One region of the Caldanaerobacter subterraneus subsp. tengcongensis MB4 genome, then DNA from elsewhere that is predicted to be linked to it. Evidence: riboswitches for the same ligand, from Rfam matches in the RefSeq annotation. Region 1 holds a riboswitch; each other region holds the start of a gene.
The links. A riboswitch is a leader RNA that binds a small molecule or an ion and turns the genes downstream of it on or off. The one in region 1 is predicted to bind thiamine pyrophosphate.
Positions count from the first base shown of each region.

Region 2: linked by a shared signal. The riboswitch ahead of thiD (bifunctional hydroxymethylpyrimidine kinase/phosphomethylpyrimidine kinase) and the one ahead of thiC (phosphomethylpyrimidine synthase ThiC) in region 1 are both predicted to bind thiamine pyrophosphate.
Region 3: linked by a shared signal. The riboswitch ahead of thiT (energy-coupled thiamine transporter ThiT) and the one ahead of thiC (phosphomethylpyrimidine synthase ThiC) in region 1 are both predicted to bind thiamine pyrophosphate.
Region 4: linked by a shared signal. The riboswitch ahead of TTE_RS08295 (hydroxymethylpyrimidine/phosphomethylpyrimidine kinase) and the one ahead of thiC (phosphomethylpyrimidine synthase ThiC) in region 1 are both predicted to bind thiamine pyrophosphate.

Region 1 is NC_003869.1:1,520,738-1,526,127, forward strand. Features, by position in the region: gene TTE_RS07430 (transglutaminase domain-containing protein) at 1-951, opposite strand, end outside; tRNA gene TTE_RS07435 (tRNA-Trp) at 1,099-1,174, shown strand; gene TTE_RS07440 (hypothetical protein) at 1,289-1,537, shown strand; gene queF (preQ(1) synthase) at 1,595-1,999, opposite strand; gene TTE_RS07450 (QueT transporter family protein) at 1,989-2,471, opposite strand; gene thiC (phosphomethylpyrimidine synthase ThiC) at 2,590-3,888, opposite strand; TPP riboswitch at 3,957-4,059, opposite strand; gene TTE_RS07460 (RQC domain-containing protein) at 4,111-4,692, opposite strand; gene TTE_RS07465 (SWIM zinc finger family protein) at 4,751-5,390, opposite strand, start outside.
Region 2 is NC_003869.1:2,137,724-2,143,113, forward strand. Features, by position in the region: gene thiM (hydroxyethylthiazole kinase) at 1-253, opposite strand, end outside; gene thiE (thiamine phosphate synthase) at 255-890, opposite strand; gene TTE_RS10640 (3-oxoacyl-ACP reductase) at 917-1,678, opposite strand; gene thiD (bifunctional hydroxymethylpyrimidine kinase/phosphomethylpyrimidine kinase) at 1,698-2,489, opposite strand; TPP riboswitch at 2,549-2,651, opposite strand; gene TTE_RS10650 (ABC transporter permease) at 2,775-3,536, opposite strand; gene TTE_RS10655 (ABC transporter permease) at 3,541-4,335, opposite strand; gene TTE_RS10660 (ABC transporter ATP-binding protein) at 4,332-5,324, opposite strand.
Region 3 is NC_003869.1:2,398,345-2,403,734, forward strand. Features, by position in the region: gene TTE_RS12010 (phosphatase PAP2 family protein) at 1-372, opposite strand, end outside; gene thiT (energy-coupled thiamine transporter ThiT) at 510-1,148, opposite strand; TPP riboswitch at 1,212-1,315, opposite strand; gene TTE_RS12020 (ABC transporter ATP-binding protein) at 1,380-3,233, opposite strand; gene TTE_RS12025 (ABC transporter ATP-binding protein) at 3,260-5,390, opposite strand, start outside.
Region 4 is NC_003869.1:1,679,206-1,684,595, reverse strand. Features, by position in the region: gene TTE_RS08340 (ISLre2-like element ISTte3 family transposase) at 1-190, shown strand, start outside; gene TTE_RS08335 (cold-shock protein) at 358-558, shown strand; gene hslO (Hsp33 family molecular chaperone HslO) at 629-1,513, shown strand; tRNA gene TTE_RS08325 (tRNA-Val) at 1,587-1,662, shown strand; tRNA gene TTE_RS08320 (tRNA-Asp) at 1,664-1,740, shown strand; tRNA gene TTE_RS08315 (tRNA-Phe) at 1,745-1,820, shown strand; tRNA gene TTE_RS08310 (tRNA-Gly) at 1,826-1,901, shown strand; tRNA gene TTE_RS08305 (tRNA-Cys) at 1,905-1,979, shown strand; gene TTE_RS08300 (transposase) at 2,112-2,615, opposite strand; TPP riboswitch at 3,072-3,174, shown strand; partial or broken gene TTE_RS08295 (hydroxymethylpyrimidine/phosphomethylpyrimidine kinase) at 3,231-3,551, shown strand; gene thiE (thiamine phosphate synthase) at 3,641-4,282, shown strand; partial or broken gene TTE_RS08285 (hydroxyethylthiazole kinase) at 4,290-4,520, shown strand; gene thiW (energy coupling factor transporter S component ThiW) at 4,517-5,002, shown strand; gene cytX (putative hydroxymethylpyrimidine transporter CytX) at 5,031-5,390, shown strand, end outside.

The sequences.
Region 1 (5,390 bases):
AACCGGGTCATCCCATGTGACATCAATATATCTCACTTTACCATCAATTCTTACCATATTCCAAGCATGGGGAACTTCTTTCCCATTGCGTATTCCAGTTCCAGAAACCCCAATACTATCTAATCCCGCCAACTGCCCAAGCAAATTAAAAGCCGCTGTATAGCCTTGGCACACTCCTGCTCCTTTTATCAATACTCCATAGGCGGTAAAAGACTCAAATGGAATTGTCCCACTTATATAGTTTTTGTAGTCATATTTTGTATGTTTGACAATATAGTCGTGTATCGCTTTCGCTTTTTGTAAATCTGTCATTTTGAGACTTGTAATCTTTGAAATTATTTCTCTAGCTTTTGCCTCTGTCTCTGCTTTCATCTCTTTCACTTTGTCTAGGGGATAGAAATAATTGAAAGTAATCGTAATTTTATAAGAACTACTTTTATAAGTTGAAGCTGAAATACTCCATTTATCAGCATATGCAAGTTCAGGATGATGTGATAAAATCAACTTGGCAATTTCAGATGTCTTGCCCAGTACATCATCTATAGAACAATTTGAACCACAAAAGGAAGGACTTACAACAAAACTCACATCGCTTGCCGTATTTTCTAAGCTATTTTTAATGAGAACGTACATATCTTTTTCACTAGTAACCTCCGGCAAAGGGTTAACGTACTCTCCGCCAAGAGAATCCTTTAAAGAAGGCTTTTCATCAACCTCTTTTTTAACTCTAAAGTCAATTATAAGACGCCCATTATCCCATACTATCCTATCTTTAAAATTTGATTCTAAATAAGACAAAAAATTTGCAACAAGTTTTGAATCACTCATTCTTTGCTCTATTAAAGAGACTTTTTCTTCAAAAGCAGCAATCAAAGGGCTTGTACTCGAGTTAAAAAATATGACAAAAACTATTACTGCAGTTAATATAAGCCAAAAAATATTTTCCCTCAAATTGTATACCCCCTGTTATGCGGGCTTAAATCTAATTTTACCCTCTATTCAATTATACCACACAAACAAAACTCATAAATAAATTTATAAAAAAGGGCGCAAATTATTGACTAAGGCTTGTTTTATATGCTATAATAAAAATCGCGCAGGGGAGTAGCTCAACTGGTAGAGCAACGGTCTCCAAAACCGTGGGCTGCGGGTTCAAGTCCTGTCTCCCCTGCCATTATTGTAAATTCAATATTTGCAGGCGATGACCCTACCTTAAAATCCCAAAAAATCCGTGGGCACTGAGAAAGAGGGTGGTGTGCCACGGAGGGGTATAGGAGGGTCTTTTATTATGTCTAAAATCCGAAACATCTCATCTATAACTGCAAAGACAGTTATTGACATGAAAGCGCTCCTTGAAGAATTTCTTCTCGTAAAAGAAACTGATGGGCTTTCACCTCGCACTTTGAAAGATTATCGCTATCCCATTGAGAAGTTCATCGAATTTCTAGGATTAAACTACCCTACTTATCAACAAATCCGTATAGCGCTTCTCAAGTATTTGAGTGCTTCCTCATCGTTCTCTGTAAACTCATTTTGAAGAAAAACTAAAATGAATAAAAAAGCTGCCTACAAAATTTTAGGCAGCCTTTTAAGTTTAATACTCCTCTTTTTCATACCTTGCTATAATTCTTGTAGCTATTCCTCCTCTTTCCTGAAATTCGCCTATTATTTCCATAAATTTTGGCTGCAGGAATTCCACCAAATCATCTAAAATTCTGTTTATTGCATGTTCTTGCAATATACCTACATTCCTATAAGATGTAAGGTAATATTTTAAGGATTTAAGTTCTACAAGTTTTTTGTGGGGTATATACCTTATAGTAAGTTTTGCATTGTCAGGTAATCCTGTCCAAGGGCAAACAGAAGAAAATTCATCGGTAATATACTCCACGATAGTATTTTTTTCAGGATACTCATATTCAATAGATTCTAGAACTTCTTTGTCAATTTTTTCGTAACCGTAAATGTCAAATCTTCTCTCTTTATATTTATCTGTCAAATTTCACAACTCCTTTCTTTTCAATTGTGAAAAGCAAAAAATATCCAGTTACCAAAAGTACAGTTTCCGCTACTCCCACGCTTAAGAAAGTCGGAATAAATGGTATGCCTGCAGAAACCTTTAAAGTAATTGCAACTGATGCTGCAATCCAAAGGGCTATGAATATAGCTCCTATCGCTTTGTGAGTAAGTCTTCCAATGTAGTATCCAATTGTACAGCCTATTAAGTTCGAAAGAGGCATAAAAATTAATTCCATTGCACCAGCAAATGGGCTAAACAAATTTGCAAAAAAATTTCCTATCATCATGGAAATAGCATATTTTTTATTGAATACTACAATGGATTTCGTAATTTCCCCGATTCGAAATTGAACGGGTAAAAACGAAATGGACGAAAATATAATTGTGAGTGCGAAATAAATTGCTGCAACAAGAGCAATTTCAGCTAAATCTTTTATTCTTTTTTTGGGCACAAAATTACCTCCCTTGTTTTGTTAACTGGGGTTACTGCGACCCAGGTGAGCATTTTGTTGCTCACTGCGATTAATTTTAACATGATTGTATGAGTAATTTGAACTAAAAAATAGCCTCTTAGCAACTTGTAGTAGGAGTTCCTAAATATTCACTCACTATTTGCATGGCACAGAATTTCCCACACATACTGCAGGTCTCCACATTAGGCTTATTCTTAGTTACACGGTATTTTTCGGCTTTTTCAGGGTCAATGGATAGTTGTATTTGTTCATTCCAGTCTAAATTTGCCCTGGCTTTTGCCATAGCTAAATCTTTTTCTCTGGCCTTTTTTATACCTTTCGCTATATCTGCAGCATGGGCAGCAATTTTAGCAGCAATGACACCTTCTTTGACATCTTGTATGTCAGGAAGTCCAAGATGTTCTGCAGGGGTGACATAACACAGAAAATCTGCTCCTGCAAAAGCAGCAATCGCTCCTCCTATTGCAGCAGTGATGTGATCGTAGCCCGGAGCGATATCTGTTACTACCGGCCCTAGCACATAAAAAGGAGCATTGTGACAAAGACTTTTCTGTAGTTTTACATTGGCTTCGATTTGATCAATGGGAACATGACCAGGTCCTTCTACCATTACTTGAACTCCTGCTTCTCTAGCCTTTTTAACAAGTTCGCCTAAAATTATCAGCTCTTGAATTTGAGCTGCATCGGTTGCATCTTCAAGACATCCTGGTCGAAGCCCATCCCCAAGACTCAGCGTTACATCATATTTCTTTGCTATGTCTAAAAGCCTATCAAAATATTGATAAAGGGGGTTCTCTTTTTCATTATGAATCATCCAGGCTATTGTAAAAGCTCCTCCTCTACTTACTACATTCATAATTCGTTTGTTGTCTTTAAGTCTTTTAAGGGATTCTAAAGTAAGACCGCAGTGGACAGTGATGAAATCAACTCCATCTTTTGCTTGTTCTTCTATCACTTTAAAAATAAATTCCTCAGGCATTGCTACAATGCTGCCGTATCTTGATATAGATTCTACTGCTGCTTGATACATAGGCACTGTACCAACAGGTACAGATGAGTTTTTGATTATTTCTCGTCGTGACTTGTTAACATCGCCACCAGTGCTTAAATCCATTACTGCATCTGCTCCAGCATCTATAGCTACTTTCAACTTTTCAATTTCTTTTCCAATTTCAGGAAAGGCATCGGAAGTTCCAATGTTAGCATTTACTTTTGTTGACAATCCTTTTCCTATGCCCTTGGGAACGAGATTTATGTGGTTAACATTTGCTGGTATTACTATTTCACCTTTTTTGACTTCTTCTAGGATAAATTCTTCAGACACACCTTCATAGTCCGCAACTATTTTCATCTCTTTTGTAATTATGCCTGATAAGGCATATTCTAATTGAGTCATGATAAAAACCTCCTTGAAGTTTTTAATAATAAAATATGCCCACCTGAAAAGGTGAGCACTTTTTACAAATTTCGTAAAACGTGCTTCCCTTCGCAGGCATTACCCTGGTCAGGTTCTAAGGGTCGGGAACGAATCCCCTCTCAGCCATTTTTGGCTCCCCTAGCACTTGAGTATTTAATTTTTAGAATAGAATAGGTTAAAGTAATTATATCACAAAATTTCTCAAAATCCAACTTCCATTAAATAATTAATTGCTTTTTGAAGCTCTGTTTGAACCTTTTTATATTCTATTCTCTTCCATTCTTTCAATAGGGGTATAAACCTGGCATTCTTCGTATTCTTGATTTTTTCGATTAAAAGAAGTATCATCCCTCGGTTTCTATCTTTTAATTCATAAACAAAACTATAATCTTGATCTTCCAAAATCTCTGTGAGTTTATTTAACAATTCATTTGCATAAGTTTCACGTTCAATTTCCCAACCTTTCTCCGTAAAGATAAGCACTGGAAGTCTCCCACTGTACTCAATTTTAAGATAGCCTGACTTTATCATCCAGTCAATCCGTTTGGTTATTTCCTCCCTCGTAAGTTCACAGTAATATCCATAAGAAGGACATTTGTTCAAACCATACTTTAAAACTTTTTTATCTTTTGAACCCTTAAGGATCTTTGCCAGCATACTGCGTCCACCTGTTCCAATCAGTTCATCTGCCGCGCGGAGTATAACCTTAATTTCTTCATCACTTAAGCTCTTAATCCCACCACTATTAAGTTTATATCTTACTTTCTGCTTAGTTCTCCCCATAAATAATACCCCTTATATTTTTCCCATTATTTTAATGAAGAGTCTCTTTGGTCCTGCCTTACTTAATTTTGCTAAGTTCATCAATAAATGCTGGTCTTTTTTTATACAACCTCATTAGCTCATTTATAATTTCTTTTTGGCTTTGCTCTCCTGCTATTTTTTTATATCTTTTAAGTATTCCACATACTTTTTGATAGTCTTTTCTATTTGATGAAGAGCTTGCAGCAAGTTTTATATATTTTTTGTACACTTCAATAACTTCATCTTTAAACTTATCTTTTAGCTTATCTGCATATTCTTCTATTCTTGTTGGGTTTTCTTTTACAAACTCCATAAGCTCATTCAAGTCATTTTCTTCTAATATGACCTTAAGATAAATATCTTTCCCATGCCATCCCTTATAGCTCTTTAATTCTTGTTTTAAATTATTGTAAAACTCTGCTCTATCGCCAGTAATTAATTCCTTTAGTTCTCGATAGTATTCAAAATTTCCATCAAACAAAAGCTCTTTTGCCAATTTCATTTGTTCTTCTTTTAATGAAAGCTTTTTATAGGCTTCATATCTCATCTTTTTCCATTTTGATACTAAACCAGGATATTGCCTGTCTTGTTCCTCCCACTTTAAAGCTAACTCTATGATTTTCTCATACTCTTTTTCTCTAAAACACTTTTGAATAAACACTTCTTTAAAAAAGTCA
Region 2 (5,390 bases), 620 kb from region 1:
CGCCGTGCTGGTTTGCCGTTTTACCTGCTTTTATCATGGTATTAACTTCTTCCACGCTTAAAGTGCCTATATTTAGAACAAGAGCATTGGCATTTTTCACCATTTCTTCTACTTCTTCAGGGGCATATGCCATGACAGGCAATGCCCCTATAGCCAAAGTTACATTAGCACAGTCATTTACTGTAACCACATTTGTAATATGATGTATAAGAGGTTTTTTGTCTCTTAAAAGCTTCAAAACCTCACTCCCCATATTATTTCCCCCTCTCTTTAAAAGCTCTTCTTATTTCCCTTAACATATCTTTCGTATTAGCCTCAATATCTCCATCAAAAATACCTGCTATTGCAGATATCCCATCTACTCCTGAATGCAAAATCACTTCATAAGCATTAGTTTTATTTACCCCTCCTATGGCTACCACAGGTATATTTACAGCTTCTTTTATTTTTCTAACTCCTTCTATACCTATGACCTCTGCTTCAGGTTTTACAGGCTGTGCAAATACGGATCCTGCTCCTATGTAGTCAGCTCCTTCTTTTTCTGCTTTTAAAGCTTCTTCAACGGAATACGCAGACCCTCCCACTATTTTGTCAGGTCCCAATATTCTCCTCACAACGCCAACAGGCAAATCATCAGGCCCTACATGTACACCTTCGGCATCTACAGCCAGGGCTATATCAACTCTGTCATTTATAATTAGAGGAACATTATATTTTCTTGTAACTTCCTTTACTTTAAGGGCAATTTCATAGAATTCTCTGCTGGATATATCTTTTTCCCTCAGCTGAACCACAGTAACACCATTTTTAATAGCTATCTCCACCGCTTCAGCTATGTCCATCCCTTTTATAAAGGACCTGTCAGTGATAGCATACAAAGTAAAGTCTATCCTCTTCACAACCTTTACCCCCTTATTCAATCCATCACAAGGCCGCCATCTACAACCAAATTTTGCCCTGTTACCGCTCTCGCCCAAGGTGAAGCAAAAAACAGCACTACATCAGCCAAATCTTCATGAGCAGTAACTTTCTTCAAAGGAGTGGTCTGTTCAATTAAATCAAAAACCTCTTTGCTGGTAGCCGAACTCGCATCTGTAACTTTTAAAAGCCCTCCGCTTACCATGTTGACAGTGATGCCATACTCTCCCAATTCTTTTGCCATATTGCGTGTAAAACCGATCAGAGCAGCTTTAGCAGTGGTATAATCGTGGTAAGGAACCACTGGATTCTGAAACAAATTAGTCCCTATATTTATAATTCGGCCAAAGCGCATCTTTTTCATATCTTTAAGTCCTGCTTTTATAGTGTTCAAGGCCCCTTTTACAGCTCCTTCTAATTGTTTTAAATAATCTTCCCACTCAATTGTTTCAGGAGTTTTTCTGTTCATCGGATCAAAAACATAGTCAATCAGCGCATTGTTCACAATAGTAGTGACGGGTTTCCCAAAATACTTCTTTGCTTCTTCAAACATTGAAGCTACTTGATTAAAATCTCTTACATCAGCTCTAATAGCAACAGAATTTCTTCCCAGCTCCTCTGACAATTTTTGCGCCTTTTCTTCGCTTTTATAATAATTTACTACCACGCTGGCTCCTTCTCTAGCAAAAGCTTTAGCAATGGCAGCACCTAAGCCTCGGCTAGACCCTGTAACAAGAACTACCTGTTCTCTTATTTCCACAACAAACATCCTCCTTATTCTATTCTTTAAATTCAACATTCCAGAAATGATTTGTGGGTCCCACTCCATGCCCTATAGAAAGAGAATTTTTTATGGCTCCTGTGATGTACCTTTTAGCCCTCTTCACCGCCTCTAACAAATCATATCCTAAAGCCAAGTTTGCTGCTATAGCTGATGAAAAAGTGCATCCTGTCCCATGTGTGTTTTTAGTGTTAATTCTCTCCGCTTTAATTTCGTAAAATTCTACTCCATCATAAAACACATCCACCGCTTCTCCTTCTAAATGTCCGCCCTTTACCAAAACTACCTTTGCGCCTAAACTTAAAATTTTCTTTGCAGCTTCCTTCATATCCGAAATGTTCTTTATCTCCATTCCTGTTAATTCCTTAGCTTCCATCAAATTTGGCGTAACAACAAGGCTTAATGGCAACAGCTCCTCCTTTAATGCTTTCATCGCCTCAGGTTTTAAAAGAGGGTCTCCACTCTTCGCAATCATGACTGGGTCTAAAACAACTTTTTCTACTCCGTATTCTTTTAAGCCCTTTGCGATAGTTTTTATAATCTCTTCATTGGATACCATGCCTATCTTAACTGCATCCGGATACAGGTCTTCAAAAATTGCTCTCATCTGCAAATAGACCATGTCAGGGCTTACATCTTCAATTCCTAAAACTCCCATAGTGTTCTGAGCTGTTATTGAAGTAATGACGCTCATTCCAAATACTCCGTGGGCAGAAAAAGTCTTCAAATCTGCCTGGATTCCTGCTCCTCCTCCTGAATCTGAACCAGCAATTGTAAGAGCTAATTTCATATACTCACCTCCAAGATAATAAAAATATGCCCACCTGAAAAGGTGAGCACTTTTTACAGATTCCGTAAAACGTGCTTCCCTTCGCAGGCATTACCCTGGTCAGGTTCTAAGGGTCGGGAACGAATCCCCTCTCAGCCATTTCTGGCTCCCCTAGCACTTTGATATTCAATTTTTTTAAGTTCTTTTGCTTCTATTATATCATAAGATTAGAAAAATTCAATCCAATTTATTTTCAAAAGCATCAAATTTTATAGGCTTTATCTGTCACGCAATTTATAATCTTAATCACAATTCTCCTGTCGACTGGTATTTTTTCAGCCCTTGGTAAAGGATAATTTTTAAAACCAAATAATATAATAAGGAAGATGAATAACACCATATATTCTCATATATACTGCTCTTACCAAGGGCAATCCTTGCAGGAATTGCACTAAATAAGAAAATGGGAATTGCATATATGAGAAGATTACGGAAGATTTTTGGGAAAACCGTATCAGGTTTTTCTGCCATTGTTAAAAGCTGCAAGACTATCGCTGAAATTGCTTCAGACCTTAAACCAAAAAGAGTAAAACTGTATACTATGAAAAATAAAAGTCCCATTAAAATAGAAGCACTGAAAATTGAAATGATATAAGCTATTGTCAATTTAATTCCACATATTTTCATACACCATATATTTAGAAATATTAACAAGGGGGTTGAAAGAGCTGCAGGAAAATTTAGGTTTTTTAGTACAATGTATTTTATGAGAGGCTGTGGTTTTAGTAAATCAAAATCAAAATACCCTGTTAAAACTGATTGTCCAAACTTAGAAACAGCTTCTGCAAAGAAAATTGCATATAGGTTGTTTACTAAAAAGAAACAGGTTATATAAAAAAGAATTTCTTCTCTATTATAATCACCAAAAACGTCAATTTTTTGAGTAAGCAGGTAATAGCCTAAAAATGTTGCAGTGTATAAAGATAAGTCTGCCAAAAACCAGCTTACCAAATTTGCTCTATATTGAATTGCTTTTTTAATTGAAAATCTTATAGATTCTATTAGCATGTTTTCACGCCCCATGAGAGGTGTATTTTTTTAATCCATTTTTCATAAGTAAAAAAACAATGAAACCAAGTATTAACACCCAGACTAGCGAAATAAACAATCCTTTATTTACTATTTCAATGTCAAAATTAGCATCACATATAAGCTTTGACGGGATGTATGTCATATAAGGGAAGGGAGTCATTAGCATAATTGATTCAATTTTGCTAGGCAAAAGGTCTAAAGGGAAAATGGCACCTGAAAGAAGACCTGTCAGTAAGTTTCTGATGGCAGCTATGCCCCATATTTCTGTCAGCCAAAAAGATAACAATCCTATTATAAAGGAAAATAAAGCATTGAATAAAAAACCCAAAATTAACGCTAAAGGTAGGTATAACAGCCGGTTTGCTGGGATTTCAATTTTTGCCCAAATTGAGGTCATAATAATTACTGGCATATATAAAATTGCAAACTTTGCAAGGCTTGAAGATATGTGACTGTATGAAATACTGGTCAGATAATTCACTGGAAGTAAAAGCTTTTGGCCAAATCTGTAGGTTTTTATATCCTTTTCAAGGTCATGTTCAGCATGAATTTCTGTGAATAGAAGTATTGCATTAGAAATGATAATATAAATCATCATTTCTTTCAGAGTGTAATTTATGGGATTTCTTTCAATTAAAGACCTCCAGAGAAAGAAGTTTATTAGGATTGGTACAATTAGGGAACTTAAAAGCTCTCCTATAAGGTAAATTCTATACATTAAGAGTCTTTTTATTGAGTAGTCAAAATATCCCATGAAAACATACAATGTCCTCATTTTTCTGCACCCTTATACAATGACTCTATGATAATATCGAGAGTATCATCGTGAAAATTTATATTTGAAATTTCAGCTTCATTTGACAAAACTCTCATTACATTTATCGTTTCTTCTGGACTAAATCTGATGAAATATTCTTGTTCTTCGCTTGCTTTTTCTACTTTATAATATTTGCTGATTCTTTCAACTGCACAATTGCTTGCGTTAAATCTAACCTTTCTGATGTTGGGAATCATACTTTTCAGTTTCTCAATTGTTCCATAATATAGCTCTTGACCTTTGTGGAGTATATAGATGTTGTCGCATAAATCTTCAATATCAGTTATGTAATGGCTTGTTAGTATTATAGAGGCATTATATTTCTTTTTATAATTTTTTAAGTAATTTCTAATTGTCCTTTGGGTGATAAAATCCAAGCCTAAAGTAGGCTCATCAAGAAAAACAATTACTGGCAGATGAATAAAAGATAATATCAATTCACCTTTCATCCTTTGTCCTAAAGACAGGGTTCTGACCTGTTTTTGCAGGTCTATTTCTGACAAGCCCAATTCTTCTGCCATTGATTTTGCCCTTGAAATTGCTTCTCTTTTGTCAATAGAGTAAATGGAGGCAAAAAGTTTTACAGAATCAATAATAGATAAATCAGGATCTAACTGCCCTTTTTGTCCCATGACTAATGATACTTTTCTTCTATAATCTTTGCTTCGTAAAAAGGGGTCTTCTCCCAGTACTCTTATGATACCTTCATCTGCTTTAATAATTCCAGATACTAGTTTAATAGTAGTAGTTTTCCCCGCACCGTTTAAACCAATCAGTCCAAGTATTTCTCCTTGATTTACAGTAAAAGAAATGTCCTTTACTGCTTGTATGTACTTGTACCTTCGCTTAAAAAAGCTTTTAACTGCATTTATCACGCCATTTTCATTTTCTTTTATGTATACTTTGTAAGTTTTACTGACATTTTTAACAATTATCTGCGAATTCATGACCCTCTCTCCTAAAAAGTTCAATCGGATTATTGCTATATTATCTCAATGCTATAACTTTTTACA
Region 3 (5,390 bases), 880 kb from region 1:
TATTGAAAAAGTCATTGCGAGAGAAAAACTGGCAGTCGCATGTCCAGAAGGAAAAGAATAATCTTTTAATAATTGACGAAAAGTGTTAGCATTTGCAAGCACCATATAAGGGCGAGGCCTTGTGTATTTTCTCTTCAACAGTTGCACAAAAAGATGACTACTTATAAGGGAAAACAAAGCCTCTATCGCAGACGTTTTGACATTATTTTTACCAAAAAGGGCCAAAAATACTGTCACAAACACGGTGAAAACAGGGCCACCCGCATGAGTTATTTTGGGCATTATTTTATCCAAGAGGCTGCATTTTATCCTCTCATTGATGTAGAAAAATATATTTCTGTCCTTGTCCTGCAGTATTTTTCTTAATTCCATTGACAGGCCACCTCTTTAAAAGTCTTCATTTCTATCTTATCATAATTTTTATAAAATGTCTCTCTTATGAGCTCACCCTCAAATTCCTCCATGTTGATTTCACAATTTTAAAAAAATAAAGGGGCCCTATCCCCTTTTTAAGCCAAAGCTCTTTTCTTAACTTCTTCTATGGCATTTCTCACTTGAGGAATTAAGGAAACTACAAAACAAATTAAAACCTCTGTTCCTATGATACTGCCATTAACTAAAAGTGAATACACTATGGGGTTCATACCTTTTGGAGCATAGCTTGCAAAAAAGAATATTCCAGACAAAAAGTGGGAGAAAAATCTTCCAAAACCGCCGACTAAAATTCCCAAACTTAAATTTTTTCTAAAAAAGCCTGCAAGCCCTAAAGCGCCAAAAGCCAAAGGATAATCCAAAAGAACCTGTACCCATTGTACTATAAAAGGATCTTGAATCAGCTGCAAAAACCCATAGGCCATTCCAACGACAATTCCTGGACCGGGACCGTAGTAATAGGCAAAAACAAACAGTGGAAGCATGCTGGCAGGTGTAATAGATCCCCCTTGGGGCCAGTGGTAAAACCTTATATAAGATAGAACAAAAGCTATAGCAATTGAGAGGGCCCCATAAACAAGCATTTTTGTGTCAAACTTGACACTTTTCCTCATAAGATACAAGAGAAAAGCTGCCAGCAAAATTGCTAGGATTACAGAAAGGGTCACTGGTTTTATCTCTGCAAAATCAGAAAATATGCTTAAAATATAGGACATAAACAAAAACACCTCCATTTTTAGGAGGTTATGTTCGCTGAAAAAAGGCACCGCCTCATGCGGTGCCTTTTGAGCCCGCATTCCCTACGGAGGCATTACCCTCATCAGGTTCCAAGGGTTCGGCATTTCTGCCGTCTCAGCCTTTTCAGGCTCCCCCAGCGGACATAACCACCCGTATTTTGTTTTGCTTATTTTTAACTTTACCACTTTTTATGCTATGTGTCAATACTTTTAACTTACAAGCTGCTCCTCTTCTCTCTCAAACTGGCTGTTGTAAAGTTTAGCATAGAAGCCGCCTTTTTTGAGAAGTTCTTCATGGGTTCCCTGTTCTACTATATCTCCATGGTCCATAACGAGTATTAAATCTGCATCTTTTATTGTAGAAAGCCTGTGAGCGATTATAAAGCTTGTGCGCCCTTTCATGAGATAATCCATCGCTTTTTGTATCTGTATTTCAGTTAAAGTATCTACAGAGCTTGTAGCCTCATCCAGTATGAGAATTTTTGGGTCTTTTAATATGGCTCTTGCTATTGTAATAAGCTGCTTTTGTCCCTGAGAAATGTTAGTACTCTCTTCATTTATCATCATGTTATATCCACCAGGCAGGCTCTTGACAAAGCTGTGAACGTGTGCTGCTTTAGCAGCTTTAATCACTTCCTCATCGGTTGCGTCAAGTCTGCCATATCTTATATTGTCCATGATAGTTCCATTGTAAAGCCAGGTGTCTTGAAGCACCATTCCAAAGAGGGACCTTAAATCTTCCCTTGAAAATTCTCTTATATCGTGACCGTCAATTAAGATAGCACCTTCATTTACATCGTAAAATCTCATTAAAAGCTTGACAATTGTAGTTTTTCCTGCACCAGTAGGACCAACAATTGCAACTTTTTGCCCTGCTTTAATCTTAGCAGAAAAGTTATTTATGACTATTTTATCTGGCCTATAGCCAAATTTGACATTCCTAAATTCAACGTCTCCTTTTATATCCTCCAATTTTATCGGCTTAGGATTGTCAGGCACTTCCTCCTCTTCTTCCAAAAACTCAAAAACTCTCTCAGCACAGGCTGCTGTCTGCTGAAGTATATTGGAAATATTTGCAATCTGCGCAATTGGCTGAGTGAAAGACCTAATGTACTGTATAAAAGCCTGTATATCTCCCACTTCTATCGCATTTTTGATGACCAACCAACTTCCTAAAACTGTAACAGCGACATACCCTAGATTGCCTATCACATTCATAAGGGGCATCATAACACCTGTCAAAAACTGTGACTTCCAAGCAGCATCATACCAAGTGCTATTAAGCTCATCAAATTTGGCTATACTCTTTTTTTCTCCATTAAACGCTTTTACTATGTGATGTCCTCCATACATTTCCTCCACATGCCCATTTACATGCCCTAAATAATCTTGCTGCTCTCTAAAATATTTTTGAGAATACTTTACAATAAAAGCAATTACTAAAGAAGACAGAGGTATAATCAAAAGAGCAACCAACGTCATAAGCCAGTTTATTGTAAGCATCATAATCAGAACGCCAATAACTGTGGTCACAGAAGTAATTATCTGTGTCAAGCTTTGATTGAGAGTCTGTGTAATTGTATCTACGTCATTTGTGATACGAGAAAGTATTTCTCCTTGATTCGTGCCTTCAAAATATTTCAAAGGAAGTCGATTAATCTTCTCAGAAATTTCCCTTCTAAATTTGTAGGTAACTTTCATTGCAACACCGGACATTATCCAGCCCTGCAAATAGCCAAATAAAGCGCTTAGCCCGTATAATCCAATGAGGATTAAAATTATCCTTCCAATATATTCAAAATCTATTCCGCTTCCCTGACCTGTTATTCTGTTCATCACACCTTCAAAAATTTTGGTGATAGCTTTACTCAATATTTTAGGTCCTGCAATGGAAAAGGAGGTACTTAATATTGCCAGTAAAATTACCGTTATTATAGAGATTTTATACTCAGACAAATACTTTATAAATTTTTTCATCGTTCCCTTAAAATCTTTTGCTTTTTCTGCTCCACGTACTAAAGCCCGAGGTCCTCCACCCCTACCCATATGTGGAATTGGCGGCATTTTGGAATCTACTTTTCTGTCTCCGCTCATGCTAATTCCTCCTCCTTAAGCTGCGACAAAGCAATATCTCTATAGGTTGGACAAGTCCTCATTAAATCTTTGTGCTTACCTATGCCAACAACTCTTCCTTCCTCCAAAACAATTATCTGATCTGCATTAAAAAGGGTAGAAACTCTTTGAGATACCATTATGACAGTGCTGCCTTTTAGCTTTTCCTTAATAGCTTTCCTTAAAGCTGCTTCTGTCCTAAAGTCAAGGGCAGAAAAACTCTCATCAAAAATGTATATCTCAGGTTTTTTAACAAGGGCACGAGCAATGGAAAGCCTTTGCTTTTGACCTCCTGATACGTTTGTTCCCCCTTGAGCAATTTCTGTGTCAAACTTTTTGGGCTTTTCATTTATAAACTCCATCGCCTGTGCAATTTCCGCTGCTTCTATTAAGTCTTCCTCAGTAGCCAGGTCGTTACCATATTTCAAATTTGACTTAATAGTACCGCTGAAAAGCCAGCTTTTCTGAGGCACGTACCCTATTCTGCGGCGAAGGTCCTCTTGTTTCACTTCTCTTACATCCACCCCATCCACCAGCACTTGCCCTTCTGTAACATCGTAAAATCTCAGTATCAAATTAACTAAAGTACTTTTACCAGAACCAGTTCTTCCTATTATGCCTACTGTCTGACCAGGCAAAACTTTGAAGCTCACATCCTTTAGAGCATAATCTTCAGCTCCAGGGTATTTGAAAGACACATTTCTAAATTCCACTGTTCCTGCTTGTGTTTCATCAAACTGCTTTGGATTTTCTGGGTCTTTTATAGAGGGCTCTGTTTCTAAAACCTCAGCAATACGCTCTGCTGAAACAGAAGCTCTCGGAATCATTATAAAAAGCATTGAAAACATCAGGAAAGCAAATATTATCTGTATAGCGTACTGCATAAAGGCCATCATGTCTCCAACTCTCATGCTGGAATTTTCTATTTGATGAGCCCCTACCCACACTATCAAAAGAGTTACACCATTCATCACAAGCATCATTGAAGGAAACAGTATCGCCATAGCGCGGTTTACGAAAAGACCCACTTTGGTCACATCCTGGTTTGCTTTGTCAAATCTTTCTTCTTCAAACTTTTGATTGTTAAAAGCCCTTACCACCATTATCCCTGATAGATTTTCACGTGTAACTAAATTGAGCCTGTCAATTAATTTTTGCATCAACATGAATTTAGGCATGGCAATAGAATACAGGACTGATATTATCCCAAAAAGTACAATAACCGCCAATGCTATAATCCATGACATTGAAACACTCTTGCTCAAAGCTCTGAAAACTCCACCTATTCCCATTATAGGAGCGTAAAATACCATTCTTATCATGATTACAAGGAGCATTTGTATTTGTGTAATATCGTTTGTAGTCCTCGTTATCAAAGAAGCAGTGGAAAATTTGTCAAACTCTGCATTAGAGAAGTGCTGGACTCTAATAAACAGGTCTTTCCTTAAATCTCTCGCTACTCCTGCAGCTGTGCGGGAGGCAAAAAAAGCTACCATGATAGTGCTTGCCGCACTTAAGCCAGTTATCAGAAGCATAAGAAGTCCTGTGTGTAAAATGTAGTTCATCTGAATCCTATCAGTATTTATGCCAATTGCTTTATACTCATTTTTAACTGCCATTGTGGCAGCCTGAATTATCATGTCATCCCCTAAAACTTCAAATTTTTTATTCATTTCATCTCTTATCTGAAGAAGCTGTTCCTCTGGCATTCGTGAAATTATCGCAAACAGGTCCATATTTGCAGGTATTTTCTTCCCATTAAATTCTATTACTCCATTTTTGGCATTCTCTTTAGCCTTTTCAATTCCCGAAACAGCAAGAAATGCCTTTCCTAAGGGCAAATTTATCTTGTCAATTTCTGATTTGTCTATATTATTAAGAACATAAACAGGTTCTTTTGAAAGTATAGGATATTTTTTAACATACTTGTCATAATCAGAGCTCATCTTGTTTACGAGTGTGTAATTTTTCAAAATCTCCTCTTTTTCACTGGGAGTGACAAAAAGCATTAGCTTATCCATTTCACTTTTTCTTATTGCTTCAGGAACTACATTTGTTATTCCACCCTGCTGTATACCGTTATTGACTATTTTAGACATGTAATCAGGT
Region 4 (5,390 bases), 160 kb from region 1:
AGAGTGGGGCAAGAAAAAGAATATAAATGCAGGAAGTTACAAATTAACAGAGAAGCAAATAAAAGAGGCAGTAAGGAGAGTTAAAACGTCTACAAATGAAAAAATAAACAATATTACGGTTTTGAATATAGGGAAAGTAACGCCAATATATAGGGTTTTAAGAGCATTAAAATATGCACAAGTTATATAAAGAACATGATAAAACGAAGCCCTGAATTAATTAAGTTTCAGGGGTTGTCTTAAAAAAATCCTACAGTATCTTGACACTATCAAAAAGTTGAAAAAAAGTTTGACTTTTTGAAGTTTTGGTGTTATGATAAATAGGTAAATCATTTATTAGTTTGGAGGAAGATGTAAATGGTAAGAGGTAAAGTTAAATGGTTTAATGCCGAGAAAGGCTATGGTTTTATTGAGAGAGAGGATGGCACAGACGTATTTGTGCACTACTCCGCGATTGAAGGCGAGGGCTTTAAGACGTTAGAGGAAGGACAGGCGGTAGAATTTGAGGTAGTTCAGGCGGCTAAAGGCCCACAGGCTTCTAAGGTAAGAAAGCTGTAACTGCCGAATTTTAAACCCTAACATGTATATGTTAGGGTTTTTTGATATATAAAAGGTGGAGGTTTACAAAATGGGTGACTATATCGTAAAAGCGACTGCTTATGAGGACAATGTGCTGGCTTTTGCAGCTCTCTCAAAAGATACAGTAAATAGGGCAAAAGAGATTCACAGTCTTACGCCTACTGCCTGTGCAGCTTTGGGCAGAAGCCTTACAGCTGTTGCGATGATGAGGACTATGATGAAAGGAGAGAAGGATAAAGTCACTCTTGTCATAAAAGGGGATGGACCGATAGGCAGTATTGTGGTCGTATCCAATTTTCCAGGTATTGTAAAAGGATATGTGGGAAATCCTTTTGTCGATTTGCCTTTGAGTGAAAAAGGAAAGTTAGATGTGGGAAGGGCTGTTGGTAAAAAAGGTTATGTGACTGTGATAAAGGATATAGGTTTGAAAGAGCCTTACATAGGGACGGTGGAGATCCAGACAGGAGAAATTGGAGATGACATAGCCTATTACTTTTACACTTCTGAGCAGATTCCCTCTGCTGTAGGATTAGGAGTTTTAGTGGGGAAGGAAGGGGATGTGCTGACAGCGGGAGGGTTTATACTTCAGCTCCTTCCCGATGTAAAAGAAGAGGTAATATTAAAGCTTGAAAAGGCTATTGGTCAAATTACCTCTGTAACAGACCTTTTGAGGCAGGGGAAGACTCCGGAAGATATTTTGACCTCTATTTTTGAAGAGGAAGAAGTAAAATTTTTAGAGAAAATACCGCTAAAATACGAGTGCGACTGTTCACAGGAAAGATTCGAGAGTGCTATTCTTGCCTTAGGGAAAGAAGAGATACAAAAACTTATTAAAGAAGAACAAGGTATTGAGACTGTGTGCCATTTCTGCGGCAAAAAGTATTTTATAACTAGAGAAAGACTTGAGGAGCTTTTAAAAGAAGCGGAAAATTGATGCTGATTTATGAAATTGGGTGTTGACTATTGAGAGTTTTTTATGTATACTATTACTTGCATGGAGCAAAATTGGTCGTGTAGCTCAGCTGGGAGAGCACCTGCCTTACAAGCAGGGGGTCATAGGTTCAAGTCCTATCGCGACCACCATGGCCCAGTAGCTCAGCTGGTTAGAGCGCCAGCCTGTCACGCTGGAGGCCGAGGGTTCAAGTCCCTTCTGGGTCGCCATCCTGCCCCGATAGCTCAGTAGGTAGAGCAAGGGACTGAAAATCCCTGTGTCAGTGGTTCGATTCCACTTCGGGGCACCATCCAAGCGGGCATAGCTCAGTTGGCAGAGCATCACCTTGCCAAGGTGAGGGTCGCGAGTTCGAGTCTCGTTGCCCGCTCCATAAGGCGACATAGCCAAGCGGTAAGGCAGGGGTCTGCAAAACCCCGATTCCCCGGTTCGAATCCGGGTGTCGCCTCCATAAAATATAGTGGCTCTTTGTCAATAGTTGGGGTGGGTATTTTTCTGAATGCCTACCTCTTAGTTTTTCATATATGATTTTGTTATTATAACCTTCTGTTACAGAGTTACTATAAGGAAACACTCGCATTAGTTATTTCTTCAAACCAACTGTTAAATACCTGCACACGTCTCTTAAATTCATCAATTTTGCTTTCTTTGGCTGGTTGTATCCGTTTTTTAATTCTATTTTTGTTTCTTCTGAAGATTGGTTTTTTAATACTTTATCGAATTGTTCTTTTAACTGGTATGCCATCTTTAAATCATCACTGTACCAAAACATTACTTCTACTTTTTCTTTTTGTTTTTCTGTCAAAGTATCGTATTTTGCAAAAAGCAGCCTCCAGCTCTTTTTAAAATATTTTCTTTTATTAGCCGGCAATTCCTTTTGTACTCTCTTTCTTACATTCTCTACTGCCCAATATACATACCTTGTAAAATGAAATTTGTCTATGGCTATTTTGGCTCCTTTAAAATATATTTTTGTTATATCAGCAAAAGGTCTCCACATATCTATAGTAACCCATTTTACTTTGTTTCTGTTTCTAAATCTTTTGAAATATTCACTTAAATTCTCTTGCTTTCTGTCATTTAAAATATCTAAAATTTTTCTTTCTTTGGGGTCTACAACAATGCAATGATATTTCCTCTCTCCAGAATTTCCTTAATTTTAGATGTTAATTTCCCGCATTTTGGACAAACGTGAGGCTTTTGCTTCATTTTGATGTGAAACTCTATTCTATCGTCATTTCCTATAATGTTTTCCCAAATTATATCTTCAGATTTTAAAAGATTTGTGATATAATTACTTTGCACTTATTCTGATGCTTCCTTTTGTTGGGTTGTTTTAACCACTTCTATTATAGCAGGCATTCAGAATAAGTGCGCTCTTTTTTTGTAGGATGTTTTTCATCCACCCCAACATTTATTATAGAACCATTTTTTAAAAAATTTTACCTGCGAAACCTTGACACGGACGTGGAAATTGTAGGAATTCAATTTTTTTAATCTTTATGATATAATAAAAATAAAGCTGTAATTGAAAAATTAAATACTCAAGTGCTAGGGGAGCCAGAAATGGCTGAGAGGGGATTCGTTCCCGACCCTTAGAACCTGACCAGGGTAATGCCTGCGAAGGGAAGCACGTTTTATTGAGTCTGTAAAAAGTGCTCACCTGAACAGGTGGGCTCATTTTATTATTTTGGAGGTGGTCATATGGAAGTTAGCTCTTACAATTGCCGGTTCTGACTCTGGGGGAGGAGCAGGAATTCAAGCAGATTTAAAGACTTTTTCAGCCCATGGAGTATACGGCATGAGTGTCATTACTTCAATAACAGCGCAAAATACCATGGGGGTTTTAGGAATTGAGGATATAAGTCCTGATATGGTGTATCTGCAAATGAGGGCAATTTTTGAGGATTTGTATCCCTGTGCAGTGAAGATAGGTATGGTGTCTAATGAAGACATAATTAAGATGATTGCAAAAGGATTAAAAGATTACAATGTAAAAAATGCTGTGCTGGACCCTGTCATGCAGGGGCTATAAAACATTCATTGGCCATAGGGCATGGAGTAGGTCCCACTAACCATTTTTGGAATATAGAAATAAGGAAGGTGTGAGATATGGACTTAACCCTTTATGCTATAACGGATAGGTCTTACATAAAGGATATGGATATTGCTGACGCAGTAGAACTAGCAATAAAAGGCGGTGCAACAATAATTCAACTGAGAGAAAAAGATATATCAAGTAGGGAATTTTATGAAATTGCTCTTAAAGTTAAAGAAGTGACAAAAAGAAATAAAATTCCTCTCATTATTAACGACAGAGTGGATATAGCTTTGGCAGTAGATGCAGATGGAGTTCACGTTGGACAGGAGGATTTGCCAGCAGATGTTGTAAGGAGAATGATAGGTCCTCATAAAATAGTAGGGGTATCAGCGAGGACAGTGGAGGAAGCTTTAAAAGCACAAAGGGATGGAGCGGATTATTTAGGGGTAGGAGCAGTGTTTAAGACTCCTACAAAGCCGGAAGCGGAAGCCATTGGAATAGAAGGGCTGAAAAGGATAAAAGAGGCTGTTACTATTCCAGTCGTTGCAATAGGAGGTATAACGAAGGATAATGCTTATGAAGTCATGTTAAAGTCGGGAGTAGACGGGATATCTTCAGTTTCAGCTGTATTTTATGGGGATATAGAAAACAATACAAGAAAACTTTTGGAGGTTATAGCAAAAGCGATAAACGATAGGAGGAATTTGAAATGAAAAAAGAATCACCGGCACAGGTTGTATGCTTACCTCTGTAGTAGCAAGCTTCTGCGGAGTATGTGAAGATTATTTTGAAGCTACAGTAGAAGCTTTTGTAGCTTTTGGAATAGCAGGGGAAAGAGCTGCTCAAAGCAGCAATGTCAAAGGGCCCGGCAGTTTTAAAGTGACATTTTTTGATGAGATATATAATCTCACGCCGGAGATAATAGAAAAAGATAGGAAGGTGGAAGTATGAATAAAATACATCGTATGGTTTTTATGGCACTTATTATTGCTATAGGCACCTTGACTTCTCAATATGTATGGTTTAGTGTAGGTGTTGCCAAAGTTACACCCGTTCAACATGCTATTAATGTTATTTCAGCAGTTTTTTTGGGTCCTTGGGGAGCGTTAGAAGTAGCTTTTATTATAGGACTATTGAGGAACATCCTTGGTGTTGGATCGCTTTTGGCATTTCCAGGAGGAATGGTTGGTGCATTCATTGCTGGATATCTTTATAGATTTACACGTAAGTTTTATTTTGCCTCTATAGGAGAAGTTATAGGTACAGGCATTATAGGGGCTTTGCTTTCTTATCCTATAGCTAAGTATATACTGGGAAGTTCCGGCGCGGCTTTTATGTTTGTCATTCCATTTTCGCTTTCAAGTACAATAGGCTCGGTGATAGGATATGTAGTGGTATTGGTTTTAGCAAAATATAAGAAATTTATCTCATAAATTTAAATTAAGAAAGCAGGTGTGAATTATGAAAATTAAAAATTTTACCCTTTTTCTAATATGGGCAGGTGCAGCAATCTCAATTGCTGAAATCTATACAGGTTCGCTATTTGCACCTCTGGGTTTAACTAAAGGTTTGTTGGCTATTTTAATAGGCCATATCATTGGTACATTATTTTTCTCGCTTGGGGGTCTTATGTCATATATCCTCAAGTTGCCAGCAATAAAATCAACAAAAGTTGTTTTGTGCAATAAGGGTACAATTTTTTTAGGGGCACTAAACATTTTGCAATTGATTGGATGGACAGCAGTCATGATTATACAATCAGCAAAAGCTTTTAATGGTGCTCTTGGTATGTCTGTTAGTGTAGGAATACTTTTTGTAGGC